One region of the Dendrosporobacter quercicolus genome, then DNA from elsewhere that is predicted to be linked to it. Evidence: riboswitches for the same ligand, from Rfam matches in the RefSeq annotation. Region 1 holds a riboswitch; each other region holds the start of a gene.
The links. Region 1 has a riboswitch for cyclic di-GMP ahead of BLR06_RS18375 (hypothetical protein). Riboswitches for the same ligand answer to the same signal wherever they lie in the genome.

Region 1 (3,382 bases):
AGCTTTTGAATTGCGCAGATCCGGACAGTTTTCTTTATATGTAATACCCATGACATAAAGGTTGGCCTGCTTTATATGAATTTCGGCCTGAATCAGTTTTTTAATAATCTGCGCTGTTATATAAGCCGCCATATCATCATTGATTCTTCGTCCGGCGGCAATAATCTGCGAGTGATACCCCAGCAGCTCCGCCTGGTAAATAAAATAATACGGATCAACCCCGATGCAATGACCGCCGACCAGTCCCGGATAAAACCCCAGGGCGTTCCATTTGGTATTCATGGCATCAATGACATCGTTTGTACTGATCCCCATACGGTCAAACGCCATTGCCAGCTCATTCATAAAGGCAATATTGATATCTCTTTGTGCGTTTTCAGCCAGCTTTGCCGCTTCCGCCACCTTAATGCTTGACGCCTTATACACACCGGCGGCAATAATCAGCTCGTAAACAGCCGCAATGGCCTCCACTGTCGCTGCGTCCGTCCCGGCGACAATCTTCCGGATATTCTCCAGTCTATGCACCTGGTCGCCGGGATTAATTCGTTCCGGTGAATAGCCGATGTTAAAGTCTTTTCCGCAAATCAGACCTGATTCTCTTTCTAAGACCGGCGTGCATATTTCTTCAGTAACCCCCGGATATACGGTGGATTCGAAAACCACAATACTGCCCGGGGTTAAATTTTGCCCGATCATTTCACTGGCCTTGATGACAGCCGCCAAATCCGGTGTTTTATCGCCATTGATCGGTGTCGGCACAGCAACGATAATCATTTTTGCTTCTTTTAACCTGGCCGGGTTTGCGGTAAATTCCAATGTCGTATGCTGTAGCTTCTCATTGCCAACTTCATTGGTCGGGTCAATCCCCCGCCGGTAAAGATCAATTTTTGCCTCATTAATATCAAAGCCCAGTGTTTTGACTTTTCCTGCAAAGGCGACAGCGACCGGCAATCCTACATAACCAAGACCTACTACCGCCACAAAAGCTTCTTTTGCTTGTATTTGTTTAAAACATTCCATCTGTATGCCAGTTCACCTACTTGTTCATTTAAAAATACCGAGTCAGACGGCTCCACCAGGTTTCCGCCTTTTCGCCGGAAATTTTATCGGTCTGGTCGTAATACTCTATTCCGGCGATAAAGTTTTCAGCAACCGTATAGTCCACGCCCAGGCCGTAGCCTTTAAAGCCCTGCATTCCTTTTCCCGCGCCATTCATACCGTGGATAATATAAGTATGTCGGGGCTGATTGTAATATTTGGCAAATATCCCATATGTACCAGGCCGCCAGGACTTTAAATCACCATAGTTAAAACTAAGTACATAGCCGCTGCCGTCTCCTTTGCCATCCTTCCGGCGGGCGTCCAAAGCCATGGCTCCGAGACTAAAATTACTGAAATAATAATTTCCCCCAAGTGTCCGGATTGTATTTTTCAGGCCGTCTGTCCGGTAGTGATAAACGCCGGCTTCCACGTCATAATCATAATCATGATAACGAGCAGTTGCGATCACCGTCTCTTTGCTATCGTCAGTTTGCCCATAAGCCGCTGTATAGTCCACCGGTCCGCTAAACTCGGTGCGAACACCGTCAAAAACACTGTCATAAATATTTCCTTCAGCCATCAGATACCCGAAGGATCCCGCCCTAACCGCCGCTTGTCCCAATGTACCGGCTGCATACAGACGGGAAAGCTTGAAGTCGTTATTGTAATTTACTAAACTGGTTCTGCCTTCCAGCATCCCATGGACGCGCCAATCCTGGGCGATTGCCGCATCAGCGCCAAGGCGAATGCGAATTCCCGATGAATCCCGTTGCCCGGGGCCGCGGTCGGAAGCATAATGATAACGCACTTCACCGTCGATATTCACTTTGTTATCCAGTTGCTGACGGCGATCACCAATCTGCGCCAATTGATCAACAATCTCTGAATAGTTTTCCTGCTCAGCATAGCCGGAAGAAACGGCTGCCTGTTGCCCGGTGCTGTTACTGCTCTCACTACCCGTTAACCGCCGCCCAGCCGCGGCATCATTCCTAAGCAGCGTCTTTTCACTGGACTCGCCGGCAATCCCCGCAACTTCATTCATGATGATTTTTGTGGTAAGTTGGGCGATTTCATAGGCAAACTCTGCTTTGGCTTCTTCAAGATTCAGATTTTGGTCGCTGATGATCCTTGTTGTCATTCGCGCCATTTCATAGGCAAATTCCTTTTTTCGTCCTTCCGGCAATATTGGCATAACCTTTGCTGTTGTTTGCGCCGCAGCATAAGCAAACCGGGCTTTAAAGCCGGCAACATCCGGACTTGAAAAAGAAACTATTTGGGCTGTGATCTGCGCCATCTCATAGGAAAATTGAACATTAAAACTCTCATTTTTGTCAGCCTGCGCCATTGCCGGCTGACGGCTGCTTCGGCTCGCGCCCACCGGCTCAGGGGAAGCATAAGCCACCTTATTCTTGCCTAAGCCGTTCACCGTAGATACGCCGATGACTGTTACCAAAACAAACAGTACTCTTGCAAATTTTTTCACTGCATGATTCACCCGCCCTCACAAACTGCACCATCAATAGCGGTACCGGCTATCTCGATACTCTAACAACTCTCAAGTGGGAAAAAGCCGCATCGACCGAATCAAATCACTGCTGGTTTAAGTTCTGTTCCAATTGGACGCAGATGATCTGTATTGAGTAAAAAAAACTGCCAGGTTGCAATTGCAACCTGGCAATCCTATACAATGTACGTAGACCCATGGTTTTGCGTCCTTATCTTTCAATAAGTTTGCTGGTTTATTTTACCTATTCAAATAATATGGAACTCCTAATTATTACCAAAATAGAAACTGCTGCCAAAATTATTTTAACAGAATTAGCTAATAATTTAAAGCAGTTAATTTATAATAAATTTTTTCGCTGCTCGCATCATAGGCTCTGTCCTGCTGAACTTTTACCAATTGCGATACCTCCACCATACAACCGCGCCCGCCAGGCAGATGCCGATCAGAATACCGGTCAGAAGGGTGAGAAAATTTTCAAAACCCCAGTCTATGCGAAATGACATATAGACCGCCAGCATGGTCGTGGCTATCAGTGTCAATTTGCCCCATTTCGTCATAACCAATCGCAGACGCTAACGTTTTGTTCGCGCCTACTGCACACCTCCTTTCTATAATTTAATTATAGTCTGATTTTATTATTTATAAATACCTCTAATTAAATAAATTATTGTATTTAAGATAAAATGTCCATAATGGCGGGCTATTCATCAAGCGCCTCACGGCGTAATGTGTTGCGGCAGCTGACGTAACAGTGCTGAAACATTTACTTTTTCTTTCTGACTGGTATAATTTACAACTAAAATAAACTGGGAAAGGAGCAGTAAGATTCCATTG
Region 2 (3,382 bases), on a different contig from region 1:
AAGCTGAACGGATACCCGATGACCATGACCCACCGAAAACGAACGCCAAAAGAACAATACTTAAGACATAAGAAACCTCCAACTACCCGGCCTGATTCATCGATCGGAGTAATTGGAGGTATTGGTTTACAGCTTAAACTTGCTAATAATTAAATTCAGTTCTTCCGCCATCTTGGCCAGGGATTCCGCATTATGATTAATCTCATGCATGCTGGCGCTTTGTTCTTGTGAGGCGGCGGCTACCGTTTGAACGCTGGCTGTCGTCTGCTCGGCAACCGCGCTGATATTCTGAACATTTCCTACAATCGCCTGGGTTCCTTTCGCCGATTCTTCAATCGTGGAAGTGATTTGGCTGACAACAGTTCTGACTGTGTTGAGTTTTTCGATGATCACCTCGAAGCCCCGCTGCGTGTTTAAAGTTACCTGCTGCCCTGCGGCTACCTCCTCATTCCCTTTACTCACATGATGAACTGCGATATCAATGTCCTCAGTCATTTTTTTAATGATTTCCCCGATATGCTGCGTTGATGCGGCGCTTTGTTCCGCCAGCTTCCGGACTTCCTCAGCTACTACGGCAAAGCCTCTGCCGGCTTCACCCGCGCGAGCAGCTTCAATGGCGGCATTTAACGCTAACAGGTTGGTTTGCCCCGCCAGATTCTGGATTACAGTCACAATCTCGCGGATATCTTCCGAACCTTTGGCCAACGAATTGGCAACTTCCGTAATACTGTTCATTGAAACGGAAACAGTTTCATTTTGCGTAACAATCCGGGTCAGCAAATCCATCCCCTGGGCGGCCTCTTCCACCGCGTTTTGCGTATTGGCATTTACCTCTGCGGCATTGGCGTTCATTTCCTCCGTACTTGCCGAAAGCTGCTGGATGGTTGCCGACATCTCAGTAATATTATTGGTATTTTGCGCTGAACCGCTCGAAACCTCGGCCACCGTATTGGATACAACTTCCGCTGCCCTTAGCTGTTCTTCCACTGTTGCGCTCAACTCCTGGCTGGCTGCAGCCAGCGACTCGGAGTTTTGCCGGATATGACCTACCAGTGCGCGCAGGGCATTCTTCATTCCATCCATTGAAGCAGCCATATCGCTAATCTCATCATTCATTTTCACCTGATAGGAAGTTGCTGTCAAATCGAATTTACTGATTGCGTCCAGTTCATTTCCGACATGGTTTAAGCGTTTTGCCATCCACTTGCTATACCAAAAAGCTAAACCGCAAACAAATAAAATAATTACCGCGCTTAAAATTCCCACAAGACTTTGGGTTGCTTTCTGCTTTGCCAGCAGCTCGTCTGTAGATTGTTTTAAATAATCCTCCTCCAAAGCGAGAGTCTTATCAAACTGCCCGTCAAGCTGCTGCGATAGGCCTCTTCCCGTCTCAAGCAGTGCGTCAAAAGAAGGATCGTTTGCTTTTTTGGCATCCATAAGCTGACCCATTTTCAGACTATAATCCTCCAGCATTTGCTCTAACTTAACAGCTTCAGCTTTTACCGCGGGGTTTTCCACCCCGGCGACAAATATCTTTAACTGCTCAACGCTTTCTGCAAAACTCTTCCTGGACTCTTGTTCATAACTGGCAATTCCGTAGCCAAGAAAACCACGCAAATCGGCAATTCCGTTATTCATACCACCCTGAGCTTTGGTAATCAACAGCATGTTGGCTGATGTATGGGTGATTAAAGATTCATATGTATCACCGGCAGTTGTGTATTGATACGCTGTGTATCCCACTAAAATCAGCATAAAAGAAATTGAAACCAAAAACATTCCGCCCAATTGGGCAATAATAGGAAATCTCCGCATAAAATAAACCCCTTCCTTTGTTACAGATAGAAAAATATCAGCTCAAATTGTTGCATTATCTCCTCCCTTGAAAGAAACAGTTTTATACGTTTTTCCCCATATAGCAGCCTGGCAGGCATAGAATACATCCTTAGCCCCATAGCTTTGCGTCCTTAATTTTCATTAAGTTTGCCAATATTATCCAGAGAATATCCAGTTTAATCGTAATAATTCTCTATTACATATAGAAATCCTTTAATATGCATAAATGAATAATCAGCGCTTTGTTCAATAGCCACGGCAAACCAAGAGCTGATTATCGCAAAATTAAAATCCGGCGGGTCAGCCGCCAGCCGGTCGCAAATAAAAAAGCCACCCATTTTTCCAGAAAAATGAGTGGCGAAACTGAACATCAGGTCCAGAAAAATCCACCTGCCGCCTGCTTGTGCTGCAGCTTTTAGCAACGATTTTCCATTGAACCCATTATAGCCGAAACTGCGGGAACTGTAAAGCATTGCGGGGTACCCCACTGCCGACCCGCCTGCTGCTAAAGGCGGATCCGGTTAAAAATAAGCGCAGCCGTCGCCCTTGGTATAATTGTTGATCAAATCCAGAATTTCCTCGCGAAGTTTTAAAAATTCCGGTGTGTACCGGGAACGATTTGATTTTTCGCCAATCATGCTATGGGTAAAATCCGGCCGGAATTCCTTGATGATCCGCCCCGGCCGCTTTGACATGACCAGTACTCTGGTCCCTAATGACAGCGCCTCATCGACATCATGGGTGATAAATAAAATTGTGCATTGTGATTCTCGCCAGATGTTGCGCAGCAAGCTTTGCATTTGCTCGCGGGTGAGTGCATCTAATGCGCCAAATGGTTCATCCATCAACAAAACCCTTGGCTGATTGACCAGGGCTCTGGCAATCGCAACCCGCTGCTTCATTCCTCCTGATAATTGGTACACCTTGCTGGTGCGAAATTCCAGCAAGCCGACTTTTTTCAGATATTCCTCCGTCAGCTTTTGACTTTCCAGTTCAGGTAGCTTGCGCATTTTCAAGCCAAACTTTACGTTGGCTGCTACGTCCAGCCACGGGTATAAAGGAGGGTGCTGAAAAACAACGCCGCGCTGCCAGTCAGCCCCAGTGATGGCCTCCCCATCCATAACGGCAGCGCCATCTGTCGGCGCTATAAAGCCGGCGATAATTTTTAACAGGGTGCTTTTACCACAGCCGGAAGGCCCCAGCAGGCAGACAAATTCGCCTGCATCCAACGTTAAAGTAATGTTTTCCAATGCATCTACATCCTGATCCGAACGGTAAGTAAGTGAAACACCGGCTAAAGCTACGACTGCAGCAGCCGCTTCAGCCGAGCGTCGATATTCAGTTCTTCCCATACTTGGCGCCCCCCAGTCCGCCACTATTATTTCAGGGCGTCTTCAATATATTTAGCATTAACCGCTTCGTCAAATGCGCTTTGCTCCGGAACCTGATCAATTGCCTTTTGCTCAGCCAGAAAATCCGCAGTGGCTTTTAACACTTTTGCCAGCTCACCCTTACCTGGACTTGCGCCAAAATATTTGTCTGCAAG
Region 3 (3,382 bases), on a different contig from region 1:
ATGGACCGGACACTTCAGCTGCGCCTGATGGCGATAGCTTTAGTACCTCGCTGAAGCTGAACTGGACGCTTTATTCAGGCGGACGTAATGAAGGGTTGATTGATCAAGCCAAGTTAAATGCCGACAGTGCAAAGCTCAATGTAGCTAAAACCGAGCAGCAGCTCAGGTTAGCGGCAACAACCTCCTATTATGATGTGCTGCAGGCCCTGAACCTGGCAGCCGTTAATCAGGAGACGGTAAATAATCTCGCTGAGCATTTGGATAAAGTGCAGGCGCAGTTTGAAGCCGGTGTGGTAGCCAAGTCCGATGTTCTCAGATCAGAGGTCGAGCTGGTCAATGCCCGGCAAAATTTAACGAAAGCCCAGAATAGTTATGATCTGGCAATGGCGGCCCTGAATAATACCATCGGGATGCCGTTAGATACTGAAAATAAGCTTAAGGATGAACTGGGGTATGTGAAAAGCGAAATCGTTCTGGCGGATGCCATTGCCCAGGCTGTGGCAAATCGTCCGGAGATTGAGCAATCGCAGCTGAGTATTGAATCAGCGAAAAAAGGGATAAAGGTCGCCAACAGCAACCGCAAGCCAACGGTGACGTTCAGCGCCGCCGAAGGCTGGAGCGGCACTGAATTCCCCGGTAACGAAAATGACTGGTCGCTGAGTTTGATGGCCAACTGGAATATTTTTGATTCCGGCGTTACCGGCGCCAAAGTTAAACAGGCAGAGAGCTCCCTGAATAAGGCCCGGGAGCAGTCTGTAGAAACCGGCAATAGCGTTGAACTGGAGGTGCGTCAGGCGTATCTGAGCATGAAAGAGGCTGAAAAGAGGATTGGCGCTACTCAGGTCGCCGTGGATAAGGCGACTGAAGATTTAAAGATTGCCCAGACGAAATATTACGCCGGTGCGGGCACCAATCTTGATGTTATTGATGCGCAGCTGGCGCTGACCCAGGCTGGAACAAACTATACCGAGGCGCTATATGATTATAATATTAATCAGGCTAAACTGCAAAAAGCGATTGGTCAAAAATGATTCATTAAGGGATGACACTTTGCCTGCAGGTGCAGGTAAAGTGTCATCCCTGGCGTTTACTGTTTATGTACGTCAATTTGGCGGCTCTTTTTATAGACATCCCAGGCTTCCAGTATTCTGGTCCGGGAGAAACCGAGGCGTTTGGCAATGATTTTTGCTCCGGCTCGTTCATTTTCAACTGACAGGTCGTAAAAAGAATTGGTTACAGAACCAATGATTGCGGTTAACAGCTCGTTGAGCGGCCGTTCGGGATCTGCTGTTGCCGTCGGTTGGCTGTTATTGGGCGGCTGCAGACCAAGCAGGGCGTTGATTGTCTCAATCGCCTGAGGAATTTTGTCCTCAGGCAGTTTTTCTATTAGTTCGAATAATTCAGCTTTAGGGGTCATTGATTGTCTCCTAACCAATTGAGTTTATTTATAACTATAAGCTAAATTAGCTAAATATGCAATGCAGTCGGGACGGCAATCGGGCGGGTGTATTGGAGAAAATGTCTGATTACCGGGAATTTGAAAAAAAGGAAATTTGTATCGGAATTTGTAATTTATTGTTGCTTTTGCAATTGAGAATGGGTATAATGTAAAAACAAGCAGTACCCAATTTTAATTCAACTTTATAGGCAAACTTATCGAAAGATAAGGACGCAAAGCCATGGGTCTAACAATATTTATTAATGATTGCCAGGCTGCCGCTTGACATAAGTGTAAAACCAGACTTTATGTCTGGTTTTTTGTTGCCCGGCTGCCGGCAAGAGGTATTTTAGGGTATTTGCTTGCATAAGGGTGACGAAGGAGAGTGCAAAGAATTGCAATGGTTCAATAATTTAAAAGTATTAACAAAAATAATGGTTGCAGTAATGATATCGGCATTATTTCTCCTGATTATGGGCGGCATTGGTTACTATTATACCAATCAAATCAGTCATGAAATGTCAGGAATGTACCATGACCGTTTGCTGCCGGTGAAAAGACTTAATGAAACACGGCACAATTTTAGTGCTGTTCATGGCATGATTCTGGAAATCATTCTGGGTAACCCTGATAAGGCCGCGGAGCAAAAGACGCTGGTTGAAATTAAGACGCTGGCTGCTGAGACCAATCAAACAATGACTGATTATAAGAATGCCAGGCTAACGGCTTTTGAAGAACAAAAGATTACTGAGTTAGATGAGGAAATCGGGCTGTACCGGGTGGAGCGGGAAAAAGCGCTGGCTATGGCTCAGGCTGGTCAAAAACAAGAGGCCTATGGGTATTTTTCGCAAAATGCCAGCAAGCATTTGATTAAGGTAAATGCAATTCTTAAAGAACTGGCTGATTTTAATGCCAAAACCAGCGATGACGCCAATAAGGCCGGAGAAGCCAATGCGAGCACCGCCAAGAATCTGATTATTGTGCTGACAATTGCAGCGGTGGCAATTTCGGCAGCCGCCAGCTGGCTGCTGGCGAAGATGATCGCCCGGCGATTAAACAATACGGTGGATACCTTGAATTTGGTTGCCAGCGGTGACTTAACCCAGGAAGTTAAAATCATGTCCAGTGATGAAATTGGCATGATGGGGAAAGCTTTAAATGACACTATCCGCAATTTAAACGGACTTGTCGGCAATGTCAGGCTTCTCAGTGAGCAGGTAGCGACTGCATCGCAGCAGCTTACCGCCAGCGCCGGTGAGTCTGCCCAGGCAACCAATCAGGTTGCCGGTACCATAGCCGAGGTTTCACGCGGGGCTGAATTACAGGTAAATGCCGTCAATCAGTCAACTACCGTTGTTGAAGCGATGTCAGAAGGTATTTTTCAGGTTGCAGCCAATGCCGGTGTAGTGGCCGAAGCATCCGGCAAGGCCGCCGGTGCGGCCCGTACTGGTGAAACGGCGGTAAATTCGGCAGTGGCTCAGATGGATAATATCGCCAAGACGGTAATCAGTTCAGCCGATGTTGTGGCAAAGCTGGGCGAAAGGTCAAATGAAATCGGCCAGATTGTGGATACCATTTCCGGCATTGCCGGGCAAACCAACCTCTTAGCTTTAAATGCAGCCATTGAAGCGGCCAGAGCCGGCGAACAAGGGCGCGGGTTTGCGGTAGTAGCAGAGGAGGTAAGAAAGCTTGCCGAGCAGTCGCAGGAGGCGGCTAAGCAAATTGCCGGCTTAATCAATGAGATCCAAAGTGATACCGAGCGGGCTGTTTCAGTGATGAGCAGCGGTACCAGGGAAGTAAAAGCCGGGACCGATGCAGTCGCTGTAGCCGGCAAAACGTTTACTGATATTGTTTTGCTGATTGATCAGGTATCGGGGCAGGCCAATGATATTTCAACCGCTATCCAGCAAATAGCTGACGGCAGCGAAAAAATTGTTGATTCAG

Region 2: linked by a shared signal. The riboswitch ahead of BLR06_RS16520 (methyl-accepting chemotaxis protein) and the one ahead of BLR06_RS18375 (hypothetical protein) in region 1 are both predicted to bind cyclic di-GMP.
Region 3: linked by a shared signal. The riboswitch ahead of BLR06_RS18640 (methyl-accepting chemotaxis protein) and the one ahead of BLR06_RS18375 (hypothetical protein) in region 1 are both predicted to bind cyclic di-GMP.

Annotation. Positions count from the first base shown of each region.
Region 1 covers NZ_FNHB01000016.1:53,108-56,489, reverse strand. The annotation lists gene BLR06_RS18380 (nucleotide sugar dehydrogenase) at 1-1,020, opposite strand, end outside; gene BLR06_RS18375 (hypothetical protein) at 1,049-2,524, opposite strand; cyclic di-GMP riboswitch class I at 2,704-2,787, opposite strand; gene BLR06_RS19680 (hypothetical protein) at 2,938-3,087, opposite strand.
Region 2 covers NZ_FNHB01000012.1:664-4,045, forward strand. The annotation lists gene BLR06_RS16520 (methyl-accepting chemotaxis protein) at 127-1,815, opposite strand; cyclic di-GMP riboswitch class I at 1,915-1,998, opposite strand; gene BLR06_RS16525 (hypothetical protein) at 2,013-2,309, opposite strand; gene BLR06_RS16530 (ABC transporter ATP-binding protein) at 2,358-3,188, opposite strand; gene BLR06_RS16535 (taurine ABC transporter substrate-binding protein) at 3,215-3,382, opposite strand, start outside.
Region 3 covers NZ_FNHB01000018.1:4,392-7,773, reverse strand. The annotation lists gene BLR06_RS18650 (TolC family protein) at 1-1,031, shown strand, start outside; gene BLR06_RS18645 (hypothetical protein) at 1,088-1,417, opposite strand; cyclic di-GMP riboswitch class I at 1,637-1,721, shown strand; gene BLR06_RS18640 (methyl-accepting chemotaxis protein) at 1,834-3,382, shown strand, end outside.